Regions from separate parts of the Streptomyces sp. TG1A-60 genome, predicted to be linked through region 1. Evidence: predicted binding sites of a transcription regulator. Region 1 holds the regulator's gene; each other region holds the start of a gene.

Region 1 (5,255 bases):
GTCAGGACCAGCGCCCGGTCCGGCCCAGCAGCAGCGCCCCCGCCGCCGTCCCAGCCGTCGACGTACGCAGCACACTGGGCCCCAGCCGATACGCCTCCGCGCCCGCCTCGCCGAAGAGCGCCAGTTCCTCCGGCGACACGCCCCCTTCGGGCCCCACGACGAGCACGATCTCCCCGGACGCCGGCAACTCGGCCGTGGCCAGCGTCTCCTCGCCGCTCTCGTGCAGTACGGCGGCGAAGTCGGCCTTCGCGAGCAGCGCCGCGACCTGCTTACCGGTGGCCGCGTCCGTGACCTCCGGGAACCGCACCCGACGCGACTGCTTACCCGCCTCCCGCGCGGTGGCCCGCCACTTGGCGAGAGCCTTCAGCCCTCGGTCGCCCTTCCACTGCGTGATGCAGCGGGAGGCGGCCCAGGGCACGATCGCGTCGACGCCGACCTCGGTCATGGTCTCGACGGCCAGCTCGCCCCGGTCGCCCTTGGGCAGTGCCTGGACGACGGTGATCCGGGGCTGCTCCGGCGCCTCCTCGCGGACGGTCTCCAGGTCCATGACCACGAGCCGGTCCTTGCCCTCGGCGGCCTTGACGATGCCCTCCGCCCAGCGGCCCCGCCCGTCCGTGAGGACGACGTCCTCACCGGCCCGCAGCCGCTTCACGGAGACGGCGTGCCGCCCTTCGGGACCGTCGAGGACGAACTCGCCGCCGCAGCCGTCCGGCAGGGCCAGCGAGTCGACCACGAACACCGGAGCGGTCATCGGCCCTCGCTCCCGGCCCGGCCCCCGCCCTGGCCGCCGACCTGCGCGGAGGCCTGCTCGGCCTGCGCGGCTGCGATCTCGGCGGCCAGCACCTCGACCAGTTCCCCGGCCGGCAGGTCGCGGGCCATCCGGTGCCCCTGCCCGGCCCACAGCGCCATGCCCTGCGCGTCCCCGGCCTTGGCGGCGGCCTTGCGCAGCGGCGAGGTGAGGTGGTGGACCTCGGGGTAGGCGACGGGCGCGTAGGGGCCGTGCTCGCGCAGGAAGCGGTTGACCAGGCCGCGCGCGGGGCGTCCGGAGAAGGCGCGGGTCAGCTCCGTACGGACGAAGAGGGGGTCGTTCAGCGCCTGCTTGTGCACGGCGTGGGCGCCGGACTCACGGGTGGCGAGGAACGCCGTGCCGAGCTGGGCCGCGCTCACGCCCGCCGTGAGGAGGGCGGCGATCTGGCCGCCGCGCATGATGCCGCCGGCGGCGACCATCGGCAGCGCCACGGCCTCGCGGACCTGGGCGACCAGGGAGAGCAGGCCGACGCCGGCGCAGTCCCGCTCGGGGTCGTCCCGGTGGGTGCCCTGGTGGCCGCCCGCCTCGACGCCCTGCACGATCACCGCGTGGGCCCCCGACCGCTCCACGGCCTGCGCCTCCTCCGCCGAGGTCGCGGTGACCAGGGTGAGCGTGCCCTTGCGGGCGAGGGACTCGATGACCTCCGGGGCGGGGCAGCCGAAGTGGAACGACACCACCGGCACCGGGTTGTCGAGCAGCACCGCGAGCTTGGCCTCGTAGCCGTCGTCGCGCCCGCTGTCGGGGTCGCCCAGCTCGGCCTCGTACCAGGTGGCCTCACCGGCCAGCTGCTCCGCGTACATCTCTACCGCCGCCGCGGCGGGGGGCGCGGCGTCAGCCGCTCCGGTGGAGCCGGTGCCGGCACCGGGGTACTCGGGCTGCGGCATGAAGAGGTTCATGCCGAAGGGGCGTGACGTCAGCGCCCGCAGCGCCTTGATCTCCTGGTACATCCCGTCCGCCGTCTTGTACCCGGCGGCGAGGAACCCCAGCCCGCCCGCCTCGGACACGGCGGCGGCCAGTCGCGGCACGGACACACCGCCCGCCATCGGGGCCTGCACGATCGGCAGCGGGACGAGATCGGTCAGCGCGGAGGACATGACGGCATGGTGTCATGTCCCCCGGACAACGCCGAATCCGGTACGGCCGCGGGGCGCGTGGGGGCTCGTCGCGCCGACCGCGGCGAAGCCGCAGATCCGACACAGCTCCGCGCCCCTCGGGAGAACGGGGCCGCGCCCCTGTTCCTCCGTCCCTCAGGGGCGCGGGGAACTGCGCGGGCAACCACGCACGGCCCGCGGCCGAACGGACACGGTCAGCGCCCGTTGAACGCGTCCTTCAGCCGCGAGAACAAGCCCTGCTGCCCCGGCTGGAACTGCCCCGTCGGCCGCTCCTCCCCCGCAGCACGGCGAGCTGCCGCAGCAGCCCCTCCTGCTCGGGGTCGAGCTTGGTCGGGGTCTGCACCTCGACGTGGACGATGAGATCGCCGCGCCCGCCGCCCCGCAGATGCGTGACACCCCGCCCGTGCAACGGGATCGACTGCCCGGACTGCGTACCGGGACGGATGTCGACCTCCTCCAGACCGTCCAGCGTCTCCAACGGCACCTTCGTGCCGAGTGCCGCCGCGGTCATCGGGATCGTCACCGTGCAGTGCAGATCGTCGCCGCGCCGCTGGAACATCGGATGCGGCAGTTCGTGGATCTCGACGTAGAGGTCGCCGGCGGGGCCGCCACCGGGCCCGACCTCGCCCTCCCCGGCCAGCTGGATCCGCGTGCCGTTGTCGACACCGGCCGGGATCTTCACCGTCAGCGTCCGCCGCGACCGGACCCGTCCGTCGCCCGCGCACTCGGGGCACGGGCTCGGGACGACCGTGCCGAAGCCCTGGCACTGCGGGCAGGGTCGGGAGGTCATGACCTGGCCGAGGAAGGATCGCGTGACCTGCGAGACCTCACCACGCCCGCGACACATGTCACAGGTCTGCGCGGTGGTGCCCGGGGCCGCCCCCTCGCCACTGCACGTCGTACAGACGACGGCCGTGTCGACCTGGATGTCCTTCGTCGTGCCGAAGGCCGCCTCGTCGAGGTCGACCTCCAGCCGGATCATCGCGTCCTGCCCCCGGCGCGTACGCGACCGAGGACCGCGCTGGGACGCGGTACCGAAGAAGGCGTCCATGATATCCGAGAAGTTCCCGAAGCCGCCGGCTCCGAAGCCGCCCGCGCCCGCGCCGCCCGCCTGGGACAGCGGGTCGCCGCCGAGGTCGTAGACCTGCTTCTTCTGCGGATCCGAGAGCACCTCGTAGGCGGCGTTGATCTCCTTGAACCGCTCCTGGGTCTTCGGATCCGGATTGACGTCCGGGTGCAGCTCGCGCGCGAGCCTCCGGAACGCCTTCTTGATCTCGTCCTGGGACGCGTCGCGGCGCACGCCGAGCACGCCGTAGTAGTCCGTGGCCACTTACGACTCCGCCAGGATCTGTCCGACGTAACGTGCCACCGCTCGTACCGCTCCCATCGTTCCCGGATAGTCCATGCGCGTAGGTCCGACCACGCCCAGCTTCGCTACTGCCTCGCCGCCCGAACCGTAGCCGACGGAGACGACGGATGTGGAGTTGAGTCCCTCATAGGCGTTCTCGTGACCGATGCGTACGGTCATGCCCGAATCCCCGGCCTCACCAAGCAACTTGAGGAGGACGACCTGCTCCTCCAAGGCTTCCAGAACGGGCCGGATGGTGAGGGGGAAGTCATGTCCGAAGCGGGTGAGATTGGCGGTGCCGCCGATCATCAGCCGCTCCTCGTTCTCCTCGACGAGGGTCTCCAGGAGGGTGGAGAGCACCGTCGAGACCGTACCCCGGTCCTCGGCGTCGAACGCCTCGGGCAGGTCCTCGACCAGCCTGGGCACGTCGGTGAACCGGCGGCCCGCGACCCTGCTGTTGAGCCGGGCGCGCAGATCCGCGAGTGACGTTTCTCCGAACGGCGCCGGGCAGTCCACCAGCCGCTGCTCCACCCGGCCCGTGTCCGTGATCAGCACGAGCATCAGCCGGGCGGGGGCCAGCGACAGCAGCTCCACGTGCCGCACCGTCGACCGTGTGAGCGACGGGTACTGCACGACGGCGACCTGTCGCGTCAGCTGCGCGAGCAGCCGTACGGTCCGGGCCACGACGTCGTCGAGGTCGACGGCGCCGTCCAGGAAGTTCTGGATGGCGCGCCGCTCGGGCGGGGTCATGGGCTTGACGCCTGCCAGCTTGTCGACGAAGAGCCGGTACCCCTTGTCGGTGGGGATCCGGCCCGCGCTGGTGTGGGGCTGGGCGATGAAGCCCTCGTCCTCCAGCGCGGCCATGTCGTTGCGGACCGTCGCCGGGGAGACGCCGAGGCTGTGCCGCTCCGTGAGCGCCTTGGAACCGACCGGCTCCTCGGTGCCCACGTAGTCCTGGACGATGGCGCGCAACACCTGGAGCCTGCGTTCACTGAGCATCGCGCACACCTCCAGCTCGCTCTCCTGTGACTCCCCATTGGCACTCACCACAAGCGAGTGCCAACACTCCCCGCCCAGTGTACGGCGGTGGGGTGCGCCCCCGGCAAGGCCGGTCCAGCCACGTCATGCCGACGTGTACCGACCTGTCCGGCGATGTCGGACCGCGTTCCGCCTCCCTCGACCGCCACTCGGAGAGCTGGAGCCGGTGCCGCGGCAGGCGACGTGCGACCCGTCGCGGCACTAGCGTCGGGTCATGACGGTGACTTGGGAAGAGTGCGGATGGCAGGGATTGGCGTCCCGGGCCGGACGGTGCCGCCTGCCCGGCTGGGACTGCACGGTGGGGCTGGTGGTCGGGGACGGTTCGGCCCTCATGATCGACGCGGGTTCGAGCGTGGGTGAGGGCGCGCGGTTGCGCGCCGAGGCGGGCCGGCTGCTCGGTGGTGCCCGTGTGACACATCTCGCGCTCACCCATCCCCATTTCGACCATGTCCTCGGGGCGGCGGCGTTCGCGGAGGCGGAGGTCTTCGGCGCGGTCGGCCTGGGCGGTGTCCTGGCCGAAGGACGCGACGCCCTCCGCGCCGACGCCGTGCACCACGGTCTCCCCGAGGCCGAGGCCGCCGAGGCCGTCGGCCTCCTCGTCCACCCCCGCCACCACGTCATCGGCGAGTGGACCCTCGACCTGGGCGGCGGTCATCAGGCACTCCTGGCGAACGTGGGTCCGGGCCACACGGGGCACGATCTGGCGGTCCTGGTGCCGGGGACACCGGAGGTGGTGTTCTGCGGCGACCTGGTCGAGGAGTCCGGCGAACCCCAGGCGGGCCCCGACGCCGTGCCCTCCCGCTGGCCGGCCGCGCTGGACCGCCTGCTGACCCTGGGCGGCGAGGACGCGCGGTACGTCCCCGGGCACGGGGCGGTGGTGGACGCGGCGTTCGTACGGTCCCAACGGGACGCGCTGGCACGGCGCTTCGGCGTGTCGTAGCCCGAGGTA
Region 2 (5,255 bases), 2.5 Mb from region 1:
GGCTGCCGCCGGTCTTCACCACCGTCCCGACCCGCCACAAGGTCGTCTTCCTCACCATCGACGACGGCGCCGAGAAGGACCCCGCGTTCCTGCGCATGATGAACGACCTGAAGATCCCGTACACCGCCTTCCTCAGCGACTACCTGATCAAGGAGGACTACGGCTACTTCGAGCGGATGCGCGACCGGGGCGTCGTCCTCAGCAACCACACCCTCAACCACCGCTTCATGCCCGCGCTCTCCTATGTCGACCAGAAGCGCGAGATCTGCGGCATGCAGGACGTGATCGAGAAGCGGTACGGCAAGCGGCCCACCCTGTTCCGGCCGCCGTACGGCAACTACGACCGGGACACCCTCCGCGCCGCCAAGGCCTGCGGCATCAAGGCCGTTCCCCTCTGGAACGAGGAGGTCCACGTCGACCGCTGGGACCACCGCGAAGCCGACCGCGACCTCCGCCCCGGCGACATCGTCCTCAGCCACTTCCGAGGCGAGGAGGACTGGAAGGGCACCATGCCCGACATGATCCGCCGATTCCTGAACCGGGTCACCGCCGAGGGGTACGCCGTGGCCCGCCTGGAGGACTACCTGTGAGGGGCCCTGGCGGGCTCGGGGACGGCCGCCCGGGGTGGGGAGAACGCCACGGGCCGCACGCGGGGCGTGCGGTGGCGGACAGGCGCGGAGTGAGGGCGGGACCCGCGGCGCGGGGAGGACGTGGGGCGCGCGGGGCGCCTGCGTGGCGGGGAGGGCGCGCGGCGCGTCGTGGTGCACGCCGTGGGCCGCGCGTGCTGACGGCCCGTACGTCGGCGGCGCGCGCCCTGGCCGCCCTTTCCGCTCTCGCGGCCCTCGCCGTCCTGTCTCTCGCCGGGTGCGCGGCCGATCCGGCCGCCGGCGTCGACCGGGTCGGCCGCGCGGAGGGGCCGGGGGACGGAGCGACGTCGGAGGGCCGGCGCCCGGCGCAACGACCGAGGCCGTCACCGACACCGGCGCCACGGACACCGGCCTCGGCACCCTCGACACCGGCACCGACCTCGGCGACGCCTCCGGGCGCACAGCCCCGTGGCCCCGGCGCAGCCGCCCCCGGCTCCACCGCCCCCCGTCACCCCCACGCACCCCCGTACCGCCGCTGGGGCCTGGCCGCCCCCCTCGCCCCCGCGCCCAGGACCCCCGACCGGCCGCCCCCGCCCCGCGCGGCCGGCCCCGGGCTGCCGCCGGTCGTCGACCGCGTCCCGACCCGGGACAAGGTCGTCTTCCTGACGTACGACGACGGGGCCGAGAAGGATCCCCGGTTCGTCGACATGGTGCGTGAGCTGCGGCTGCCGGTGAGCATGTTCCTGACGGACAGTGTCGTGGGCCCGGGATACGGCCACTTCGCGCGGCTGCGCGCGGTCGGCGCGACCGTCCAGAACCACACGCTCGACCACACGGCCCTGCGCGGTCTGCCGTACGCCGGACAGCGCGCGGAGATCTGCGGCCAGCAGGGCAAGCTCAAGCAGCGCTTCGGCATCCGGCCGACCCTCTTCCGCCCGCCGTACGGCGTCTACGACACCACCACGCTGCGCGCCGCCGCCGACTGCGGCATCTCGGCGGTCGTCCTGTGGCGCGCGTCCCTGCAGAGCGCAGGCCTCCGCCACGCCGTCGGCGACCGTCTCCGTCCCGGTGACATCGTCCTCGCCGGCTTCCGGGACCAGCTGAAGGGCGCGACGCTCACCCAGATGACGACGAGTCTGCTGCGCCGGATCCAGGAGCGGGGACTGACGGTGGGCCGCCTGGAGGACTACCTCTGACGCCCGTCTCACCCCCACCCGGTGCCCCGCCACAAGCCACGCGATTAGCAGTCCGCTTGACCGAGTGCTAATCGCGGTCATAGTCTCAGGTCTGGCACTCCCCACTGGAGAGTGCCAACTACGCGACGGGCAGGTCCGGCACCCGCGACGACGGATCGACCTGGTCGCCACCTCAGACAGTTAACCCCGTGAGATCTCCGAAGGGGGAGGTCGGATCGTGACGACCACCAGCTCCAAGGTTGCCATCAAGCCGCTTGAGGACCGCATCGTGGTCCAGCCGCTCGACGCCGAGCAGACCACGGCCTCTGGCCTGGTCATCCCGGACACTGCCAAGGAGAAGCCCCAGGAGGGCGTTGTCCTGGCCGTGGGCCCGGGCCGCTTCGAGAACGGCGAGCGTCTTCCGCTCGACGTGAAGACCGGCGACATCGTGCTGTACAGCAAGTACGGCGGCACCGAAGTGAAGTACAACGGCGAGGAGTACCTCGTCCTCTCGGCTCGCGACGTTCTCGCGATCATCGAGAAGTAGTTCACCTGACGCTCCGCGCGGCACATCGCCTCGCGAAGCACATTGCTTTTGATCTGCGCCCCTGGCCCCCGCGACCATTAATCAGCCGGGCGCCCGGGGCGCAGTTCGTTCATCTCCAGATTTCCGAGAGGGCTACGCTCCCATGGCGAAGATCCTGAAGTTCGACGAGGACGCCCGTCGCGCCCTTGAGCGCGGCGTCAACAAGCTTGCCGACACGGTCAAGGTGACGATCGGCCCCAAGGGCCGCAACGTCGTCATCGACAAGAAGTTCGGCGCCCCCACCATCACCAACGACGGTGTGACCATCGCCCGCGAGGTCGAGGTCGAGGACCCGTACGAGAACCTCGGCGCCCAGCTGGTGAAGGAGGTGGCGACCAAGACCAACGACATCGCGGGTGACGGCACCACCACCGCCACCGTGCTCGCCCAGGCGCTGGTGCGCGAGGGTCTGAAGAACGTCGCCGCCGGTGCCTCCCCGGCCGCCCTGAAGAAGGGCATCGACGCCGCGGTCAAGGCCGTGTCCGAGGAGCTCCTCGCGACCGCCCGACCGATCGACGAGAAGTCCGACATCGCCGCCGTCGCCGGTCTGTCCGCCCAGGACCAGCAGGTCGGCGAGCTCATCGCCGAGGCGATGGACAAGGTCGGCAAGGACGGTGTCATCACCGTCGAGGAGTCCAACACCTTCGGTCTGGAGCTGGACTTCACCGAGGGTATGGCCTTCGACAAGGGCTACCTGTCGCCGTACTTCGTCACGGACCAGGAGCGTATGGAGGCCGTCCTCGACGACCCGTACATCCTCATCCACCAGGGCAAGATCGGAGCCATCGCCGACCTGCTGCCGCTGCTGGAGAAGGTCATCCAGGCCAACGCCTCGAAGCCGCTGCTGATCATCGCCGAGGACGTCGAGGGCGAGGCCCTCTCCACCCTCGTCGTCAACAAGATCCGCGGCACCTTCAACGCGGTCGCCGTCAAGGCCCCCGGCTTCGGTGACCGTCGCAAGGCGATGCTGCAGGACATGGCGACGCTGACCGGCGCCGAGGTCATCTCCGAGGAGGTCGGCCTCAAGCTCGACCAGGTCGGTCTCGACGTGCTCGGCTCCGCCCGCCGCGTCACCGTCACCAAGGACGACACCACGGTCGTCGACGGCGCCGGCAACTCCGAGGCCGTCCAGGGCCGCATCGCCCAGATCAAGTCCGAGATCGAGAACACGGACTCCGACTGGGACCGCGAGAAGCTCCAGGAGCGCCTCGCGAAGCTGGCCGGCGGCGTGTGCGTGATCAAGGTCGGCGCCGCCACCGAGGTGGAGCTGAAGGAGAAGAAGCACCGTCTGGAGGACGCCATCTCCGCGACCCGCGCCGCGGTCGAGGAGGGCATCGTCTCCGGTGGTGGCTCCGCGCTCGTCCACGCCGTCAAGGTCCTGGAGGGCAACCTCGGCAAGACCGGCGACGAGGCCACCGGTGTCGCGGTCGTCCGCAAGGCCGCCGCCGAGCCGCTGCGCTGGATCGCCGAGAACGCCGGCCTGGAGGGCTACGTCATCACCTCCAAGGTCGCCGAGCTGGACAAGGGCCAGGGCTTCAACGCCGCCACCGGCGAGTACGGCGACCTGGTCAAGGCCGGCGTCATCGACCCGGTCAAGGTCACCCGTTCCGCCCTGGAGAACGCCGCCTCCATCGCCTCCCTCCTCCTCACGACCGAGACCCTGGTCGTCGAGAAGAAGGAAGAGGAGCCGGCCGACGCGGGCCACGGCCACGGCCACGCCCACTGACGTACGCCGGTAAGACAGCACTGAGGTCCGGTACCCCTCGGGGTAGCGGACCTCAGTGCTGTCCGGGCTGCTCGTCCTAGGTCTCCAACGCGTCGAGCGCACCGAGCTGCGACATCAGCCCCAGCCGGTCGAGCTGCCACCAGCCCTCGACGATCTTTCCGTCCGGAGTGAACCGGAAGATGGTCGTGCCGGTCATGGAGACCTTCCTCCCGGTCGCCGCGATCCCCAGGAACTCATCCTTGTGGGTTCCGTTCCAGGACCACCGCGTGCACACCCGGTCGCCCTCGGCGATCTGGTCCTCGACGGTGAACGTGAAGTCGAAGCCCTTGCGCCACATCTCCATCTCGCGCCGGATGTTGTCCAGCCCGAGGGTGTCCTGTTCGTTGGCCGGGTCGTGGTCGTGGTAGTTCTCCGCGATCAGGTCGTTCAGCGGCGACAGTTCCCCCTTGGCGCCGATCGCTTCGAAGATCTTGCGCGCGTTGGCGGCGTACAGCTGCTCGTCCCGCACGATGTCCAGGTCCGTGAACGTCGGTGTCTCGTCGCAGAGCGCCACCATCTCCCGGAAGATCCGGTCGGTCTCCGGAAGGTTCGAGTTCCGCATCGCCTCCTCGTACGACGGGAACTCCACGATCTCGACGAAGTGCGACGCGTCGGACCGGTCCTTGCCGATGAGGTTGTGCGTCGCGGTCCGCTTGCCCCTGGTCTGTTCCACCCAGGTGTCCATCAGCTGATTCATCTCGTCGAACCGGCTGGTCTTGCAGTCGATGAGCTGTACGAATGTCATGACGCCGCCTCCCAGCCCCCCTGGGTTCCGGTTGTCACGCCCATCTTCCCACCGGGGATGCGGCGTCACCTCTCCTGATGTCTGTCCTGACGCCAGGCGCCTACTGGGGCCCGTACTTCCGCCCCGTCCGCGACGAGACCCCGCCCAGCAGCCCCCGCGGCACCACCTTCGCCACACCCATCAGCGCCTTGTACCGGGGGTCCGGGATGGACACCGACTTGCCACGGGCCAGGTCGGCGAGGGCGGCGGTGACCAGCTTGTCGGCGTCGAGCCACATCCAGGACGGGATGTTGTCGGTGCCCATGCCGGCCCGCTCGTGGAACTCGGTGCGGACGAAGCCGGGGCAGAGGGCCATCAGACGGACGCCGGTGCCCGCGAGGTCCTTCGCCGCCCCCTG
Region 3 (5,255 bases), 1.1 Mb from region 1:
GCCTGCCGAGGCGAACGCGCCCCGTCCCGCCCCAACGCGCCCCTCAGCGCCGCCGCGGTCCACGACCGCGCGGCCCGGATCCGAGCCGCGATGTCACAGCGGACACGAGACAACGAGACCGTCGTCGTGTACGGCGAGCCGAAGGAGGGCCGCCATGAGCTGACTGCCTCCTGCCCCGGAGGGGTCCCCTGCGGAACTCCGCGACACCGGGCCCCCACCCGCGTGGACCCGGCATCACGCGTCCTGCTTCTCAGCTGAGCGAGCCCAGCGCAGCCGGCTCGAACGCCTTCAGCTCGTCGAAGCGGCCGTCGAGCACCTTCGCGGCCCACTGCGGGTCCTGGAGCAGCGCGCGGCCCACGGCGACGAGGTCGAACTCCCCGCCCTCCAGGCCGTCCAGCAGGTCGTCGATGCCCTTGGTCGACGATCCCTCACCGGCGAACGCGGCGATGAACTCGCCGTCCAGGCCGACCGAGCCGACGGTGATCGCAGGCTTGCCGGTGAGCTTCTTCGTCCAGCCGGCGAGGTTCAGCTCGGAGCCCTCGAACTCCGGCTGCCAGTAGCGGCGCGTGGAGGCGTGGAACGCGTCGACACCGGCCGCCACGAGCGGGCTCAGCAGCGCCTCCAGCTCCTCGGGCGTCTCGGCCAGCCGCGCGTCGTAAGCCTCCTGCTTCCACTGCGAGAAGCGGAAGATGACGGGGAAGGTCGCGGACACGGAGTCCCGTACGGCCGCCACGATCTCCGCCGCGAACTTCGTACGGGCGACGAGGTCGCCGCCGTAGGCGTCCGTACGGCGGTTGGTGCGCTCCCACAGGAACTGGTCGATCAGGTAGCCGTGGGCGCCGTGGATCTCGACGCCGTCCATGCCGATGCGCTCGGCGTCGGCGGCGGACCTGGCGTAGGCCGCGATCACCTCGTCGATGTCGGCCTGCGTCATGGCCCGGCCGCCCTCCGCCTCCGTGCCGTCGACCCGCAGGCCGGAGGGACCGAGGACCGGGGCGTCGGGGAACAGCTTGCCCTGCTGCCGGACGGTCCCGATGTGCCACAGCTGCGGCATGATCGTGCCGCCACCGGCGTGCACGGCCTCCGCGACCTTCGCCCACCCGGCGAGCTGCTCCCCACCGGCGAACCGGGGCACCCCGTCCAGATCCCCGGCCGTCTCGTGCCCGACGTACGTCCCCTCGGTCACGATCAGGCCGACGCCCGCGGCGGCCCGCCGCCCGTAGTACGACGCCACGTCCGCGCCGGGCACACCACCGGGCGAGAACACCCGGGTCATGGGCGCCATCGCGATCCGGTTGGGAACGGTCAGGCCGTTGATCGTGACGGGGCGGGACAGCACTTCGGCGGCACGGGAGGGGGAGACGGTGGTCACGTGAGGACTCCTCGGAGAGGTCGTGGTCGGACTTCGGGTGGCTGATGCGGACGCGGTGGCCGACGCGGACGCGGACGGCGGACGCGAGTGGCCGATTCGGTACATGCACACGCATGTACGCCTCTCCCGTCAACCGCCCCGCGCCGCCACGGCATTCCGGCATCGCGCCCCCGCCCATGTGACCCCGGACACGCCCGAGGGCGGCACTCCCGTTCTCAGGGAGTGCCGCCCTCGGTACTGAAGGACGGTGATCGACCGGGGTCGATCAGAAGTCCATGTCACCGCCCGGCATGCCGCCGCCGGCCGGCGCGGCGTTCTTCTCCGGCTTGTCGGCGATGACGGCCTCGGTGGTGAGGAAGAGCGCGGCGATGGAGGCGGCGTTCTGCAGGGCAGAGCGGGTCACCTTCGCCGGGTCGATGATGCCTTCGGCGATCATGTCGACGTACTCACCGGTCGCGGCGTTCAGGCCGTGACCGACGGGCAGGTTGCGCACCTTCTCGACGATGACGCCACCCTCGAGACCACCGTTGACGGCGATCTGCTTGAGCGGGGCCTCCAGCGCGAGCTTCACGGCGTTGGCGCCGGTCGCCTCGTCACCCGTCAGCTCCAGCTTCTCGAAGACCGTGGAGGCCTGGAGCAGGGCGACGCCACCACCGGCGACGATGCCCTCCTCGACGGCCGCCTTCGCGTTGCGAACGGCGTCCTCGATGCGGTGCTTGCGCTCCTTGAGCTCCACCTCGGTCGCGGCACCGGCCTTGATGACGGCCACGCCGCCCGCGAGCTTCGCCAGGCGCTCCTGGAGCTTCTCGCGGTCGTAGTCCGAGTCGCTGCTCTCGATCTCGGCGCGGATCTGGTTGACCCGGCCCTGGACCTGGTCCGAGGAGCCGGACCCGTCGACGATGGTGGTCTCGTCCTTGGTGATGACGACCTTGCGGGCACGGCCCAGAAGGTCGATGGAGGTGTTCTCCAGCTTGAGGCCGACCTCCTCGGAGATGACCTCGCCGCCGGTGAGGATGGCGATGTCGTTCAGCATCGCCTTGCGGCGGTCACCGAAGCCCGGGGCCTTGACCGCGACGGACTTGAAGGTGCCGCGGATCTTGTTGACGACCAGGGTCGACAGGGCCTCGCCCTCGACGTCCTCGGCGATGATCAGCAGCGGCTTGCCCGACTGCATGACCTTCTCCAGGAGCGGGAGCAGGTCCTTGACGTTCGTGATCTTGGAGTTGGCGATGAGGATGTAGGGGTCCTCGAGCACGGCCTCCATGCGCTCCATGTCGGTCGCGAAGTACGCCGAGATGTAGCCCTTGTCGAAGCGCATACCCTCGGTGAGCTCAAGCTCCAGACCGAAGGTCTGCGACTCCTCGACGGTGATGACGCCTTCCTTGCCGACCTTGTCCATGGCCTCGGCGATCAGCTCGCCGATCTGGGTGTCGGCGGCGGAGATGGAGGCCGTGGAGGCGATCTGCTCCTTGGTCTCGACCTCCTTGGCCTGGTCGAGCAGGGCACCGGAGACGGCCTCGACGGCCTTCTCGATGCCGCGCTTCAGGGCCATCGGGTTGGCGCCGGCGGCGACGTTGCGCAGGCCCTCCTTGACCAGGGCCTGGGCGAGGACGGTCGCCGTGGTCGTACCGTCACCGGCGACGTCGTCCGTCTTCTTGGCGACTTCCTTGACCAGCTCGGCGCCGATCTTCTCGTACGGGTCCTCGAGCTCGATCTCCTTGGCGATGGACACACCATCGTTGGTGATCGTGGGGGCGCCCCACTTCTTCTCGAGGACGACGTTGCGGCCCTTGGGGCCGAGCGTCACCTTGACGGCGTCCGCGAGCTGGTTCATGCCGCGCTCGAGGCCGCGCCGCGCCTCCTCGTCGAACGCGATGATCTTGGCCATGTGAAGTGGTCCTCCCGGACTGGGGTGGATTGCTCCGGACCGCGCTGGCGCCCGCGACGGACGGCCTGCCTGCCTCGTGGTTCCTTGCCCCACCCGGCCTGCGGGCCTCGCCGACCCGGTCCTCGTTGTCACTCTCACCTGCAGAGTGCTAACGCCAATGATTAGCACTCGCCCCCTGCGAGTGCAAGCGGGTCTCAGTGATCCGCAGGTGAACGCACCCGCGTGCGCCAGTGCGCGACCTCGGCTCGACACCCCGCCCCGGTGTCGCTTCCCGGGCACGCAGGAGGGCCCGCACCCCTGTACGGGGTGCGGGCCCTCCCGGAAAGAACGAAGAACGTCGCTGCGAAAACCCGGCGCGTACTTCAGCCGACCGCCAGCCGGACCATGTCCGCCTGCGGCCCCTTCTGACCCTGCGAGATCTCGAACTCGACCCGCTGGCCCTCTTCCAGGGTGCGGTAACCGTCCATCTGGATCGCGCTGTAGTGGACGAATACATCCGCACCACCGTCGACCGCGATGAAGCCGTACCCCTTCTCCGCGTTGAACCACTTGACGGTGCCCTGAGCCATGCCTAACTCCCCTATTACTGGCCCTTGCACAGATCCGCACTTCGCGGATCCGGGTCAGACCTCACCCCCCAACGGTTGGGGGTGTGCGCCGGAACGCGTCGACCGCGGCCGAATGTATCTGTCCAACTGCCCTCTGCAACAGGTCAATCGGACGAGAATTCTGGACACGACCGGTCGGGAATGTACGAACAATTCGCCCGAATTCAGGGCAAGTCGGGCCTCACAAAAGGAGCAAAACGCGCAAAAGCCCTGCATACTTTGGCTATTTCGTATAGGGCGTGCGGCGAGCTCACATATGCGCCGGGCACGAAATCACTACGGCGATCGATCCGCGTTCCCCAACTGTACCCTGCTCAACCATAGAGAATTGCCCCCTCCGCTTCTCTCGCGGAGGGGGCAATTCGATGAACGCTCGGTAATCGATGTTACCGACGGTTACTACCGACCGGTACTGACCGGCGGTCAGCCACCGGCGACCGCGGGGATGATCGACACGCCCGCACCGTCCGGCGTGGCCGTCTCCAGCCCCTGCTCGAACCGGACGTCGTCGTCATTCACATACACGTTCACGAACCGCCGCAGCTTGCCCTGATCATCCAGAACCCGGGCGGCGATCCCGTTGTGGTTCTTCTCCAGGTCGGCGATGACCTCGGCGAGGGTGGCGCCTTCAGCGGTCACCTCGGCCTGCCCGCCGGTGTAGGTGCGAAGGATGGTGGGGATGCGAACGCTGACGGACATGATGGGAAACCTCCGGATACGTGCGGCAGAGCTAGGGGGCGTGTTCCATGTGCGGCTACCGCCGCGTGGGCGTGACCGGGCCCCACGGGTCCGCAGCCGAACGACGACCCGGTCTCAGGCGAGACCGGCTTCACGGAACGAGTCGAGGTTGGGCCGGATGGTCGCGGTCAGCCCGGTGCCGGCCACCGCGTCCAGCGTCTTCAGACCGTCGCCGGTGTTGAGGACGACCGTCGTCAGCGTCGGGTCGAGAACCCCGTCCTCGATCAGCTTCTTCGTGACCCCGACGGTCACACCACCGGCCGTCTCCGCGAAGATCCCCTCGGTCCGCGCGAGCAGCCTGATCGCGTCCACGATCTGCGCGTCCGTCACGTCCTCGACGGCCCCGCCGGTGCGCCGGGCGATGTCGAGCACGTACGGCCCGTCGGCCGGGTTGCCGATCGCCAGCGACTTGGCGATGGTGTCCGGCTTCTGCGGCCGTACGACGTCGTGGCCCGCCTTGAACGCGACGGACACCGGCGAGCAGCCTTCGGCCTGCGCACCGAAGATCTTGTACGGCCTGTCCTCGACGAGCCCGAGCTTGATCAGCTCCTGCAGCCCCTTGTCGATCTTCGTGAGCTGCGAGCCGGAGGCGATCGGGACGACGAGCTGGTCCGGGAGCCGCCAGCCGAGCTGCTCGCAGATCTCGTAC

What was found. The regulator HrcA, encoded in region 1, represses chaperone genes, less so after heat shock. The targets are predictions, from matches to a motif close to TTNGCACTCNGNNNNNCNGAGTGCNAA.
Region 2: a site for HrcA is predicted at 1,828-1,854, ahead of groES (co-chaperone GroES). Genes of this name have one in related genera too.
Region 3: a site for HrcA is predicted at 3,386-3,412, ahead of groL (chaperonin GroEL). Genes of this name have one in related genera too.

The regions. Positions count from the first base shown of each region.
Region 1 is NZ_CP147520.1:5,623,550-5,628,804, reverse strand. It holds gene WBG99_RS24405 (16S rRNA (uracil(1498)-N(3))-methyltransferase) at 2-751, opposite strand; gene WBG99_RS24400 (nitronate monooxygenase) at 748-1,902, opposite strand; partial or broken gene dnaJ (molecular chaperone DnaJ) at 2,115-3,250, opposite strand; gene hrcA (heat-inducible transcriptional repressor HrcA) at 3,251-4,267, opposite strand; gene WBG99_RS24385 (MBL fold metallo-hydrolase) at 4,521-5,246, shown strand.
Region 2 is NZ_CP147520.1:3,167,522-3,172,776, reverse strand. It holds gene WBG99_RS13145 (polysaccharide deacetylase family protein) at 1-590, shown strand, start outside; gene WBG99_RS13140 (polysaccharide deacetylase family protein) at 782-1,783, shown strand; gene groES (co-chaperone GroES) at 2,001-2,309, shown strand; gene groL (chaperonin GroEL) at 2,452-4,074, shown strand; gene WBG99_RS13125 (ester cyclase) at 4,151-4,858, opposite strand; gene WBG99_RS13120 (SDR family oxidoreductase) at 4,959-5,255, opposite strand, start outside.
Region 3 is NZ_CP147520.1:4,540,702-4,545,956, reverse strand. It holds gene WBG99_RS19710 (NADH:flavin oxidoreductase) at 251-1,372, opposite strand; gene groL (chaperonin GroEL) at 1,638-3,260, opposite strand; gene WBG99_RS19700 (cold-shock protein) at 3,623-3,829, opposite strand; gene WBG99_RS19695 (MoaD/ThiS family protein) at 4,292-4,567, opposite strand; gene thrC (threonine synthase) at 4,682-5,255, opposite strand, start outside.